Regions from separate parts of the Shewanella sp. SG44-6 genome, predicted to be linked through region 2. Evidence: predicted binding sites of a transcription regulator. Region 2 holds the regulator's gene; each other region holds the start of a gene.
What was found. Region 2 encodes sigma-54, which starts transcription at its own class of promoters, with help from an activator protein. Its sites were predicted from a motif close to GTTGGCACGNNNNTNGNNT; they were not measured.
Positions count from the first base shown of each region.

Region 1: a site for sigma-54 is predicted at 1,376-1,394, ahead of H5185_RS07010 (YccF domain-containing protein). Genes of this name have one in related genera too.
Region 3: a site for sigma-54 is predicted at 1,327-1,345, ahead of H5185_RS11105 (HAD-IIB family hydrolase). Genes of this name have one in related genera too.
Region 4: a site for sigma-54 is predicted at 1,092-1,110, ahead of glnA (glutamate--ammonia ligase). Genes of this name have one in related genera too.

Region 1 is NZ_JACJER010000027.1:7,586-10,803, forward strand. It holds gene H5185_RS07000 (hypothetical protein) at 1-35, shown strand, start outside; gene H5185_RS07005 (1-aminocyclopropane-1-carboxylate deaminase/D-cysteine desulfhydrase) at 262-1,233, opposite strand; gene H5185_RS07010 (YccF domain-containing protein) at 1,431-1,844, shown strand; gene H5185_RS07015 (EVE domain-containing protein) at 2,001-2,468, shown strand; gene H5185_RS07020 (TIGR00266 family protein) at 2,618-3,218, opposite strand, start outside.
Region 2 is NZ_JACJER010000136.1:4,272-7,489, forward strand. It holds gene ptsN (PTS IIA-like nitrogen regulatory protein PtsN) at 1-434, opposite strand, end outside; gene hpf (ribosome hibernation promoting factor) at 437-724, opposite strand; gene H5185_RS18425 (RNA polymerase factor sigma-54) at 749-2,233, opposite strand; gene lptB (LPS export ABC transporter ATP-binding protein) at 2,377-3,108, opposite strand; gene lptA (lipopolysaccharide transport periplasmic protein LptA) at 3,105-3,218, opposite strand, start outside.
Region 3 is NZ_JACJER010000052.1:12,442-15,659, forward strand. It holds gene H5185_RS11095 (YqgE/AlgH family protein) at 1-281, shown strand, start outside; gene ruvX (Holliday junction resolvase RuvX) at 495-914, shown strand; gene H5185_RS11105 (HAD-IIB family hydrolase) at 1,539-2,399, shown strand; gene H5185_RS11110 (glycosyl transferase) at 2,401-3,218, shown strand, end outside.
Region 4 is NZ_JACJER010000121.1:9,611-12,828, forward strand. It holds gene typA (translational GTPase TypA) at 1-731, opposite strand, end outside; gene glnA (glutamate--ammonia ligase) at 1,212-2,621, shown strand; gene H5185_RS17590 (Lrp/AsnC family transcriptional regulator) at 2,832-3,218, shown strand, end outside.

The sequences.
Region 1 (3,218 bases), on a different contig from region 2:
ACTTCATGAAATGGTTATTATCAGCTAATAAGTAATCCCCCCTAACGCTTTGCGTTAATCATTTACTCTGTTATTTAATAAACTCATTTCTCGGTATTCTCCTCTCAATTACCGATGTTTATTAAAACAGAGTAAAATGAATAGCTCACTAGCTTATTTTCAAGTTACTCTTCAATTTTAAACCCCAAGTTAACCATCTAAAAAACCTATTTCTCTTACTATCAATACCTTGTAGCAAAAATGTATCCTGCACTGGTGTGATCAAACCGAGTGAGGAAATTTTCGTTGGTATCTTGGTAACATGGTTTTATTGCCTAAGGCTCCCCCCTGATGTATGTAAAGAACATTGGTGGCACTGACAGCCTGACTATTTAAATAATGTTGTAATACTAAAAAGCCAACCGGATCATACAACAATTCAAATTCAATTCCCGACTGGCAAACTGTTTTCCACATATCAAAACAACGTTGTGATAATTTCCCAAAATGATATTTATGACCATCATTAATAATTCTAGGAAAATAAATCTCATCAACTAATTGTGAAAACTGTTGGCGTAAATATTTATCTCCGCCAACAGTACTGCAAGTTAACACCTCAATAGCAAAAACTTCCGTTAATGATAATTGAGTCAGTTGTTGAATAATTTGTTTATTTAAATAAGCCGCAGTGGTCCCCGTACCTGAGGGGAGAAATACCATCAATTCATTTAGTCGTCGGTCTTGAGCCCATTGAATAATTTCACTGGCGAGTTGTGTTATCCCGGTTTCGGCATACCCACAACGTCCACCTTCGGGAATAAATAGTAATTGATTTTTATCTGTGTAATTTGGGTGCGACGACACAATGTATTGCATCGCATCGTCTAAATGCATACCTTGAAGGTTTTCGGCATCGGCCAAATGACTGACATCAATAATATTGGCACCATTTTGTATGGCAGCAGCATAGTTACCCTGAGCATGTTGTAACAAGAATGTGTTGATATGACTTACATAGTAATCAAATTTCCATCCTTGCAGCTTTGCAAGTACAGACAAGGAGTATAATGAGTTGGCTTGTGCCGAGCCCGATGCCACTAGCTGGGTAACGTGTGAATAATCATGATGGAGGAAATGATAAAATTTACGCGCTTTATTACCACTAAAATCAGCATGTAATAGATCATCCCGTTTAATATAGATGCTGCGTCCATCAAAGTTCATCGCTTGTACTGGGCTTATCGAAAACATACATTGCCTTAATCAACTGTAATATGAGTATTTTAACTAAAAAATGATAAATCTCATCGATTCATTTGTATTACTCATCACACACACCTAATCATAAAGTAAAAAATTAACATTTAACCTATTATAATCAAACAGTTAAAAAGATGGCATGAATATCGCTATATTCTAAGTAATATTGACTATTGATAGGATTGAAAATGTCACTTTTACGCTTAATCTTTAATATTGCTTGGTTTCTTATGGGTGGTTTTATCATGGGCCTAGCATGGTGGTTGGTGGGGCTATTATGCTTTATCAGTATCATTGGTATCCCATTTGGCCGTGCATGTTTTGTTATTGGCGAGCTAGCTTTCTGGCCATTTGGGCAAGAAACGGTTAACCGAAAACACCTTTCAGGCCAAGAAGATATTGGCACTGGCACGTTAGGTTTAGTCGGTAATGTTATATGGTTTTTATGCTTTGGTATTTGGCTTGCGATTGGCCATCTAGTCCATGCATTGGCTTGTTTTGTAACAATTATAGGTATTCCTTTCGCGTTACAACATCTTAAGTTAGCCTTATTAAGTTTAACCCCTATTGGTCAAACTGTTATTGCCAAACCGACTTATTAGCATTCATTAATAACTGTTGAATGACCACTGTTATAAAAAGCCGATAGCACAGTGCTATCGGCTTTTTATTTGCCTAATTGTCTTCGCAGCGTGTACATTGCCATAATCAAGCACAGAAAAGTAATTCACTCTCTTTAATGACAGTAATGGAATCGCATGAACTATTGGTTAATGAAGTCTGAACCAGATGACTTTAGCATTGATGATCTTCAGATGTGTGAGCAGCAAACGGTTGCTTGGCAAGGTATTCGTAACTATCAAGCACGTAATTATATTCGCGATCAAATCGCATTGGGTGATCTAGTGTTGTTTTACCACTCTAGCTGCAAAGTACCTGCCATTGTAGGTTTAGCCAACATTAGCAGTCAGCCTCAAATTGATGTCAGCGCTTTTGATGACCGCTCAGCGTATTTTGATATGAAATCTGACGCCACTGCACCTCGTTGGTGGCAAGTGCATATTCAATTTATGGCCAAATTCTCTAACCCAGTCAGCTTGAAGCAATTGAAGGCAGATCCCTTACTGCAAGATATGGTACTAGTGGCTAAAGGTACTCGCCTGAGTGTTCAGCCCGTCACACAAGAGCAATACCAACATATTATGAAACTAACAAACGTAGATTAATAACCTTGAATTAACCACTGGGCAGCTGGTCGCTAACAGGTAACTATTCTTTTAAAAGCCGCTTCCTAAAGACGGCTCAGACAATTAGCGCTAAATCGTCTGAGCATCTAACTGCGAACGAAAATGAATAAGATCAGCCAATGCCCAGATTAGTTAATCATCCGCCCTATTCCACCAAGCACAGATCCTTCACCCTGATCTTTGCCACCACGAGATGGTGCATGAGCAATAATTCTGTCAGCCATGCGAGAAAACGGTAAGCTTTGTAACCATACTGTCCCATGACCTTGTAAGGTCGCAAGAAACAAACCTTCGCCACCAAACACCATTGATTTTAAAGAACCAGCGCGCTGAATATCATAATCAATCCCGGGCGTAAATCCGACTAAACACCCAGTATCAACTCGCAATGTCTCACCACGCAGTTCTTTTTTTATCAGTGTGCCACCGGCATGCACAAATGCCATACCATCACCTTTAAGGCTTTGTAGAATGAAACCTTCACCACCAAAAAAACCGGTTCCTAATCGCTTATTAAACTTCATACTCACTTGCGTACCTAAAGCCGCTGCTAAAAAGCTGTCTTTCTGGCAGATAAGTTCGCCTTGATGTTGAGCTAAGTCGATCGCCAAAATAGTCCCAGGAAACGGCGCAGCAAATGCCACTTTTCGTTTATGTTGACCTTCATTGGTAAAGTGAGTCATAAAAATCCCCTCACCCGAAATGGCACGTTTACCAGCCCCCAGTAGC
Region 2 (3,218 bases):
ATAACCCGATAAAGTTCTGTTGAGTCGTGAGTTTTACGAAGCTGTTTCAATATTTGCTTATCGCTTAATTTTTGAGCCACGCTTGATAGCGTGCTTAAATGCTGTTGGCACTGATCTGCAGGTACTAACAAAGCAAATAAAATATCCACGGGCTGTTTATCGATTGCATCAAAGGCAATGGCTTCTTCACATTTAATAAATATTGCGATCGGATGTTCTATGGTCGTTAATCTACCATGAGGTATCGCAATGCCATTTCCTATACCTGTGCTACCCATTTTCTCTCTCGCTAATAGGCTTTCAAAAACCTCTTGCGAAGATAGGGGTGGGTACTGGGCAGCGACTAAATTGCTGATGAGTTCCAGTACTTTTTTCTTACTGCCCGGTGTGGCACAGGTAGTGCATTCCGGCTGCAGAATGGTACAAAGTTCCATCGTTAGTGTTTTGTATACTTCTCTTTGTGTTTAATTACCTGACGGTCGAGTTTATCGATCAGGGCGTCTATTGCAGCATACATATCAGTGCTTTCTGACATGGCAAAAATCTCTGCACCATTAAGGTTGATTTTAGCTTCTGCTTTTTGTTGTAATTTTTCTACATTGAGCACAACGTGTACATTATTGATCTGATCGAAGTGTCGTTCAAGCTTTGAAAATTTACCTTGAACGTATTCACGTAAAGATTCGGTAATGTCGATATTTCTACCTGTCATATTGATAAGCATAAAAATCCTCCGTTGCCTTGTAGGTTATAAACTCTTACGTTGGTTTGAGGGCGGAATGAGCATCGCTTCGCGGTATTTTGCAATCGTACGACGCGCAACGTTGATCCCCTGATCTGCCAGCAGTTGGGCCATTTTACTGTCACTTAATGGCTTTTGCTGGTTTTCTGCTGCAACCAGTTTTTTGATAAAAGCACGAATAGCGGTAGATGAGCATTCTCCGCCATCGTCGGTGCTGACATGGCTAGAGAAAAAGTACTTTAATTCAAATAGCCCACGTGGTGTGTGCATATATTTTTGAGTGGTAACCCGTGAAATAGTTGATTCATGCATTTCTACTGCTTCAGCAATATCATTGAGCACCATAGGTTTCATGGCTTCTTCACCATATTCAAAGAAACCTTGCTGAAATTGCACAATACAATTGGCGACTTTCAATAAGGTCTCATTGCGGCTTTCGATACTCTTGATGAACCATTTAGCTTCTTGTAAATGACCGCGAATAAATTGGCTATCGGCAGAGTTTTTACTGCTTCTAGCCATGGCTGCATATTGTTGATTAACGCCAATTTTAGGCATATTGTCTGGGTTTAACTCTACAACCCAACGGCCATTCTTCTTTAGTACGGTTACATCAGGAATAACATATTCGTCATCAATAGCGGTGACTAACAAGCCCGGGCGAGGGTTAAGTGACTGGATTAAGGTGATTGCGTCACGCAACTCGTTTTCTTTGAGCTTGGTTTTGCGCATCAATAATCTAAAATCGCGCCCAGCAATTAAATCTAAATAGTCTTTAATGAGCAGACGGGCATTGTCTATATGTGGGGTTGTGTCGGCATATTGGGCTAATTGAATGAATAAACATTCGCTTAAATCTCGTGCGGCAACACCAACGGGATCAAAGTGTTGAATACGTTTTAATACCGCTTCAACTTCATCTAGTTCAACACTTTCATCACCCATGGCTTCGAGAATATCTTCAGTGCTTTGGGTTAAATAGCCGCGTTCATCAATGGCATCAATGATCGCGGTAGCAATTGCTCGATCAGTGTCAGAAAATGGCGTGAGATTTTTTTGCCACTCTAAATGCTCATATAAGCCTTCAGTCGTTTCACCTTGGAATGGCATATCATCATCGCGCATGCTAGCGCTGCCTGAACCTGACATTGGTGAGGCGGTGTACACTTCATCCCATGTGGTATCCATAGCTAAATCGTCCATGGTTTCTTTGGTCATGGATTCTGCTGTGTCGACTGTTGAGGTGTCTTTTTCTATATTGACCACGCTGTTGTCACTAAAGTCGGTGTCCGATTGGTCGCGACTTTCTTTTACTGAGTCTTTTGCTTGAGAAAACTCATCTTCTATTTCAAGCAATGGGTTTGAGTCCAATGCTTGTTGGATTTCTTGCTGTAGCTCCAATGACGATAATTGCAGTAAGCGGATCGCTTGCTGCAATTGAGGGGTCATGGTTAAGTGTTGACCCATTTTGAGTTGGAGTGACGCTTTCATTTACCGCTTATCCCTAGATGATTTCCATAAAAATGACAATCTCGAAAACTGTAATCGATTGTCACATACATCAATGACATTTAACGCTATTTAGATATCGTTCAATGAAATGAGTTAGATAGACTAAAAGGCCAGTAAAGTAACTATAGCTTGAATTGTTCACCTAAGTACACAGCCCGAACTTGTTGATTACTCAATATCTCATCAGGTGTGCCTTCGGCAATTAAATTGCCCTGGCTGACAATATAAGCTCGCTCACAGACGTCTAAGGTTTCACGTACGTTATGATCGGTAATTAATACCCCTAAGCCGCGGTTTTTAAGCTGTTGAATGATTTTTTTTATGTCGATGACAGAAATAGGGTCAACCCCCGCAAAAGGCTCATCGAGCAAAATAAATTTAGGATTAGCGGCCAGCGCGCGCGCTATCTCTACTCGACGACGTTCCCCACCAGACAACGACATGCCTTGGCTGTCGCGAATATGGGTGATATGGAATTCTTCTAGTAAATGCTCTACTTGCTCAATCCGTTGGTCGGTAGTGAGCTCTTTGCGAGTCTGCAACACGGCCATAATATTGTCGTATACGGTCAGTTTGCGAAAAATACTGGCTTCTTGCGGCAAGTAACCAATCCCTTTGCGAGCTCTAAGATGCATTGGGTCGGCGGTTAAGTCGTCATCATCAATTAAGATCCGACCTTTATCGCTTTGCACTAAGCCGACAACCATATAAAACGTGGTTGTTTTACCTGCACCATTGGGGCCTAAAAGACCAACAATTTGGCCTGTTTTAACGGTTAAACTCACATCTTTAACAACCTGACGAGTTTTATAGCTTTTAGCTAAATTTTCAGCCGTTAGGGTTATTTGGGTCATGGTTTGATCTGCTTTTTAACAGGAATTTCAGGGAGCTTTTGCTTTGGTGCAGTCTCGTCTTGGAAATTCTCAGGTTGAATAATAGTAATAACGCGATCTTTCCCTGTACC
Region 3 (3,218 bases), on a different contig from region 2:
ATAGTACTGAAATCAGTGAGGAGACAATGCTAACATCTTCGCGAGATATATTGGCCTCGATTGGCTCAGACAAATCCCCAGAAAATTTTGTGGTTGCGCTTGGTTACGCGGGTTGGAGTAAAAATCAACTGGAACAAGAAATTGCCGACAATACCTGGTTAACGATCAAAGCTTCGGCCGAGTTATTATTTAACGTAGAACCTGAACAAATGTGGCAGTCGGCCACCCAACAACTCGGTTTCGATATTTGGCAAATGTCGAGTCAAATAGGTCATGCTTAACAATAGTTCGCTGCGCTTCTAGGGCGGACTTCGTCCTGCTAGGGTCGCTGCGCTTCTAGGGCGGACTATGTCCTGCTAGGGTCGCTGCGCTTCTAGGGCGGACTTCGTCCTGCTAGGGTCGCTGCGCTTCTAGAGCGGACTGCGTCCTAGCAGCGTAGCGCTCTAGGCTGTTACTTTTAAAGCGTCCTCTAAAGATTAAACAAAGAGATATACATGCAACCACAAACCGTTCTAGGCTTCGACTATGGCACCAAGAGTATCGGTGTCGCTATCGGTCAAGCCATCACTGCCAGTGCCACGCCTTTATTATCGATCAAAGCGGTTGATGGTATCCCTAATTGGGATGATATCGAAAAATTATTGAAAGAATGGCAACCTGATCTTGTGGTTGTTGGCTTGCCATTAAATATGGACGGCACCGAGCAAGAGATGACTCAACGGGCCCGAAAATTTGCTAATCGAATTAATGGTCGATTTGGTGTCAAAATTGCCACCCAAGATGAACGCCTAACCACTGCAGATGCCAAAGCGCGCTTATTCGAATTAGGTGGTTTTAAAGCATTAACCAAAGGCCAAGTGGATGCCGTGTCAGCGGTGTTAATTATCGAAAGTTATTTCGAAAACCAATTCTAACTTAATGCCTCGATTCTAGGGTCGCTTCGCTACTAGGGCGTGACTGCGTCACTGCTAGGGTCGCTTCGCTGCTAGGGCGTGACTACGTCACTGCTAGGGTCGCTTCGCTACTAGGGCGTGACTGCGTCACTGCTAGGGTCGCTTCGATGCTAGGGCGTGAGTGCGTCACTGCTAGGGTCGCTTCGCTACTAAGATTTTACAGGATCTAGCAGCGTAGCGCTCTAGCATCTAGGCTCTATAGCTTGTTATCGCTTCATTTGCCCCAAAATGGTGCAATTTTTATTCATCGTTGCACATATCTTCTTATCCTGTTCAATACACCTTTCTACCTCATCTTCATTTTTAAATTAATAAAATCAACTATATCAATGATTAAACTCTATTTGTGCTATTAAGGTGCAAACTTATTACGTTTGGCACATATCCTGAATCTATCTTAAGTAAGTCGGATTAGATTAAGCGCGATAATGACTCATTCGCTATATTTATTACTTGTATAGCACTTAGCCGCGTAGCGTTCCTAGCAGTGACGAAGTCACGCCCTAGCACCTCGCAGCGCAGCGATCTAGCAGGACGCAGTCCGCTCTATGCTTAGTTTCGTTCAATGATTGAAAAGGACAGGATATGACAACACGACCACTTATCTTTACTGACATAGATGGCACTTTACTTGATCATTTTGACTACAGTTTTAGCCATGCGATTGAAGTGATTGAAGCATTGAATGAAAGGAAAATTCCGATTATTGCCAATACTAGTAAAACCTTTGCTGAAATGGAAAAGCTGCAACAAACCATTGGTTTTAATTCACCGTTTATTTCAGAAAATGGTGCGGCAATATATATTCCTATTGGTTACTTTGACCAACAACCACCAGACACATTTACCCAAGGGTATTATTGGGTAAAAGAGTTTTGTCAGCCGCGAGAATACTGGCTTGATTTGTTAAAACAACATACGCAAGCATTTAACGATGACTTTATTGGTTTTTCATCTCTATCAGTTGAAGCATTATGTGAGATCACCGATTTATCGCCAGATAATGCCAGGTTGGCTTTGATTAGGAATTATGCCGAGCCAGTACTTTGGCAAGGCAGTGAAACCAATAAACAAGCCTTTATTGAATTAATGACCCGTGTTGGTGCACATACCCTACAAGGTGGACGCTTTCTTCATGTTGGCGGCGATACTGATAAAGGCAAAGCGATGCAATGGTTAGCGGATGTCTATTCCCAGCAATATAACACTCCCGTGACCACCATTGCGCTCGGTGACAGTGGTAATGACAATGCCATGCTCGAAGCCGCTGATCTGGCAATCCAAATCAAATCCCCCGTTCATGAGTTTCCTTCATTAGCGACGAAAAATCCCAGTATCAAAAGTAGTGAATTTGGCCCTAAAGGTTGGGCTGAATGTATTAAGCAAACTCTGCTGTCGTCATCGGCTGAATCACCTGTAAAGCAACTATCATTAGGAGGGGCGTAATATGGCCGATTTTTACCAAAATGGCATTGTCACCACAATGCATAATTTAACCCGACGTAGCCATGAAGAGCTGGAGCAAGATTTAATAACGTTTTCAAAAACACGTCCGTTAGGACTCATTTTGCCATCCTTGTATTCAGAGCTAGAAGGTGATGCCCTTAAAGATATCGTCAGTAAATTAAAACAGGTGCCGTATTTATCCGAAATCGTCATTGGCTTAGATAGAGCCGATCTTAAGCAGTACAAACACGCGTTAAGCTTTTTTGGTGAATTACCACAGCATCACCGCATTTTGTGGAATGATGGCCCACGCTTACAAGCGCTGGATGCAAAATTACAGGCATTAGGATTAGCCCCCAAAGAGTTGGGTAAAGGTCGTAATGTATGGTACTGCATGGGTTATATTTTGGCTTCAGGTAAAACGGAATCGGTTGCGTTGCATGATTGCGATATTGTCACTTACGAAAAGTCGTTGCTGGCTCGTTTACTTTATCCTGTAGCCAATCCACAGTTTCATTATGAGTTTAGTAAAGGCTATTACGCGCGAATTTCGAATGGTCAAATTAATGGTCGAGTGTCACGCCTATTAGTTACGCCGTTGATTAAAGCGCTTAAAAAAGTAGTCGGTTATAACGAATATTTAGAATACATGGACAGTTTTCGTTATCCATTAGCGGGTGAGTTTTCATTTAGACGAGACGTGCTCAATGACCTGCGTATTCCAAGCGATTGGGGCTTAGAAATTGGTGTGCTATCAGAAATGCAGCGTAATTATTCCCATAACCGCATTTGTCAGGTCGACATTGCTGATAATTACGA
Region 4 (3,218 bases), on a different contig from region 2:
CCGTCAGCGCCAATAATGGTCACTTGTTGGTTAGTCTTAACGCTACCACGGGTAATACGCCCAATACCGATAACACCCACGTATGAGTTATAATCGATTTGAGAAATTTGCATTTGGAATGGCGCTTCTGCATCAGCATCTGGGAAAGACACTTTCTCAACGATAGTTTGGAATAGCGGCGTCATATCATCGCTCGCTACATCTGGATCTAAGGTTGCAAAACCATTTAATGCCGAAGCATAAACGATTGGGAAATCCAGTTGTTCGTCAGTGGCACCTAAGTTAACGAATAAATCGAATACTTGGTCAATAACCCAATCTGGACGAGCACTTGGACGGTCAATTTTGTTGATAACAACAATTGGCTTAAGGCCTTGAGCGAATGCTTTCTTGGTTACAAAGCGAGTTTGTGGCATAGGACCATCAACTGCATCAACCAAAAGTAATACTGAGTCAACCATAGATAGAACACGTTCAACTTCACCACCGAAATCGGCGTGGCCAGGAGTATCTACGATATTAATACGGTAGTCGTTCCACTGGATGGCTGTGTTCTTTGCCAGAATGGTGATCCCACGTTCTTTTTCAAGATCGTTAGAATCCATAACCCGCTCAGTAGCTTCTCCACGAGATGCAAGGGTTCCTGACTGCGCCAACATTTTGTCAACCAGGGTTGTTTTGCCATGGTCAACGTGGGCAATAATGGCGATGTTACGTAAATTCTCTAGCACGGATAAACCTCTAAACCAGCAAATAAAAAAAAAGGATCTAACAGTAGTTATAGGTTATAGCTACTGTAAAAAAGCGTGCCATTCTACTTCACAGCAGCTTTTGTAGATAGGATTATTTTTGAACACTTGTAAATCTATCGCTTGCTATGGATTAAAAAACAGCATAAAACGTTTATATATTAAGCATAACCATACTGTAATACAAAAATGTGACATTGTTTAAAATAGCCATATTTACAGGGTGCACTATTATGGACTTTTGCACCATGATGAAACATAGTGGCGCTCGAAGATGGTGCAGATTTATTTTTTTGAAGATTTGATAGAAGTCTCATATCAATAAAATCAATTAGTTAGCGAAGTGGCATGAATATCGCTTATTACAGACCATTATGTACAGATTCGTTTTCCAGATGCACCATCTGGCGAATACCAAGATTATATTAAGGGACAACCCTTTACCCTACCGGAGGCTTGAGAATGTCAGTTGAATCAGTTTTAAAACAACTTGTAGAGTTAGAAGTTAAGTTTGTAGACTTACGCTTTACCGACACTAAAGGTAAAGAGCAGCACGTTTCTATTCCTTCTCATCAAGTAAATGAAGAATTTTTTGAAGACGGTAAAATGTTTGATGGCTCTTCAATCGCAGGCTGGAAAGGCATTAATGAATCTGACATGGTACTCATGCCTGATCCTACAACGTTTGTACTTGATCCTTTTACTGAAGAAACAACCGCACTTATTCGTTGTGATATTTTAGAGCCTGGTACTATGACAGGTTATGATCGCGACCCACGTTCAATTGCAAAAAAAGCTGAGCAGTATCTCATTTCTACTGGTATTGCAGATACAGTATTGATTGGTCCAGAGCCTGAATTCTTCCTATTTGACGATGTCCGTTTTGGTACTGACATGTCAGGTTGTTTTGTTAAAATTGATGCTAAAGAAGCTTCATGGAACTCAGCTAAAAGCTATGAAGAAGGTAACACTGGTCACCGTCCAATGGTGAAAGGTGGTTACTTCCCAGTTGCGCCAGTTGACTCTTCACAAGACTTACGTTCAGCAATGTGTTTAGTGCTGGAAGAAATGGGTCAAGTGGTTGAAGCGCATCACCATGAAGTGGCAACAGCCGGTCAAAACGAAATCGCTACGCGTTTTAACACATTGACTAAAAAAGCGGACGAAATTCAAATTCTTAAGTATGTCGTTCATAACATGGCTCATGCTTATGGCAAGACGGCGACATTTATGCCAAAACCAATCGTTGGCGACAACGGTAGTGGTATGCACGTGCATCAATCTTTGTCTAAAGATGGCGTAAACTTATTTGCTGGTGATAAGTATGCTGGTTTGAGTGACCTTGCTCTTTATTACATTGGCGGCATCATTAAGCATGCTCGTGCATTGAATGCATTCACTAACCCAAGCACTAACTCTTACAAGCGTTTAGTGCCACATTTTGAAGCGCCAGTTATGCTTGCGTATTCTGCTCGTAACCGCAGTGCTTCAATTCGTATTCCAGTGGTACCAAGCCCTAAAGGTCGTCGTATCGAAGCGCGCTTCCCTGATCCACATGCAAACCCATATTTAGGTTTTGCAGCATTGCTAATGGCTGGTCTTGACGGTATTCAAAACAAGATCCACCCAGGCGAAGCGATGGATAAAGATCTATATGACTTACCTGCTGAAGAAGCGGCTGAAATTCCACAGGTTGCGACTTCATTAGAAAACGCACTAGAAAATTTACAAGCGGATCATGAGTTCTTAACTAAAGGCGGCGTGTTCAGCGAAGACTTTATTCAGTCTTATATTCAGCTTAAAACAGCAGAATCTGAGCGTGTAGCGCGTACTACTCATCCACTTGAGTTTGAAATGTACTACAGCTTGTAACGACTCAATTGCTTCGGCAATAAATCAGTCAACAAAACCCGATAATCACTTATCGGGTTTTTTATGTGAAAAAATAACAATCTTGTCAGGCTTATTTTTTGTAGTGCGCAATTGTTTGATATTTTTGTGAATAACGTAAGTTTTTAGAGGATTTCACTCAAGAGTGTGATATTTATACCGTTAATCACTCACTCAAAAACGATGTGTTCAATGGATAAGAAAGACCTCAAGCTATTAGAAATACTGCAACGTCAGGGCCGAATGGCTGTTTCTGAATTAGCCGACAAGGTTAATATGTCAGATACTCCTTGTTTGCGACGAGTCAAAAAGCTTGAGCAAGATAAGGTTATTTTAGGTTATGGTGCGCAAGTTGATCCGCTAAAGGTAGGCTTGAATGTGGTGGTTTATACATCGGTTCGTTTAACTGAGCATACTGATCAATCAACCGCATTATTTGAATCTACTATGGCGCAACTCCCACAAGTGATGGAGTGTGCAGTAGTGACTGGGGCTTATGATTATGTGCTCAAAATAGTTGCTAAAGACTTAGTTTCCTATGAGCACTTCATCAAGAAATCTCTTGGTAACCTCAAGTTT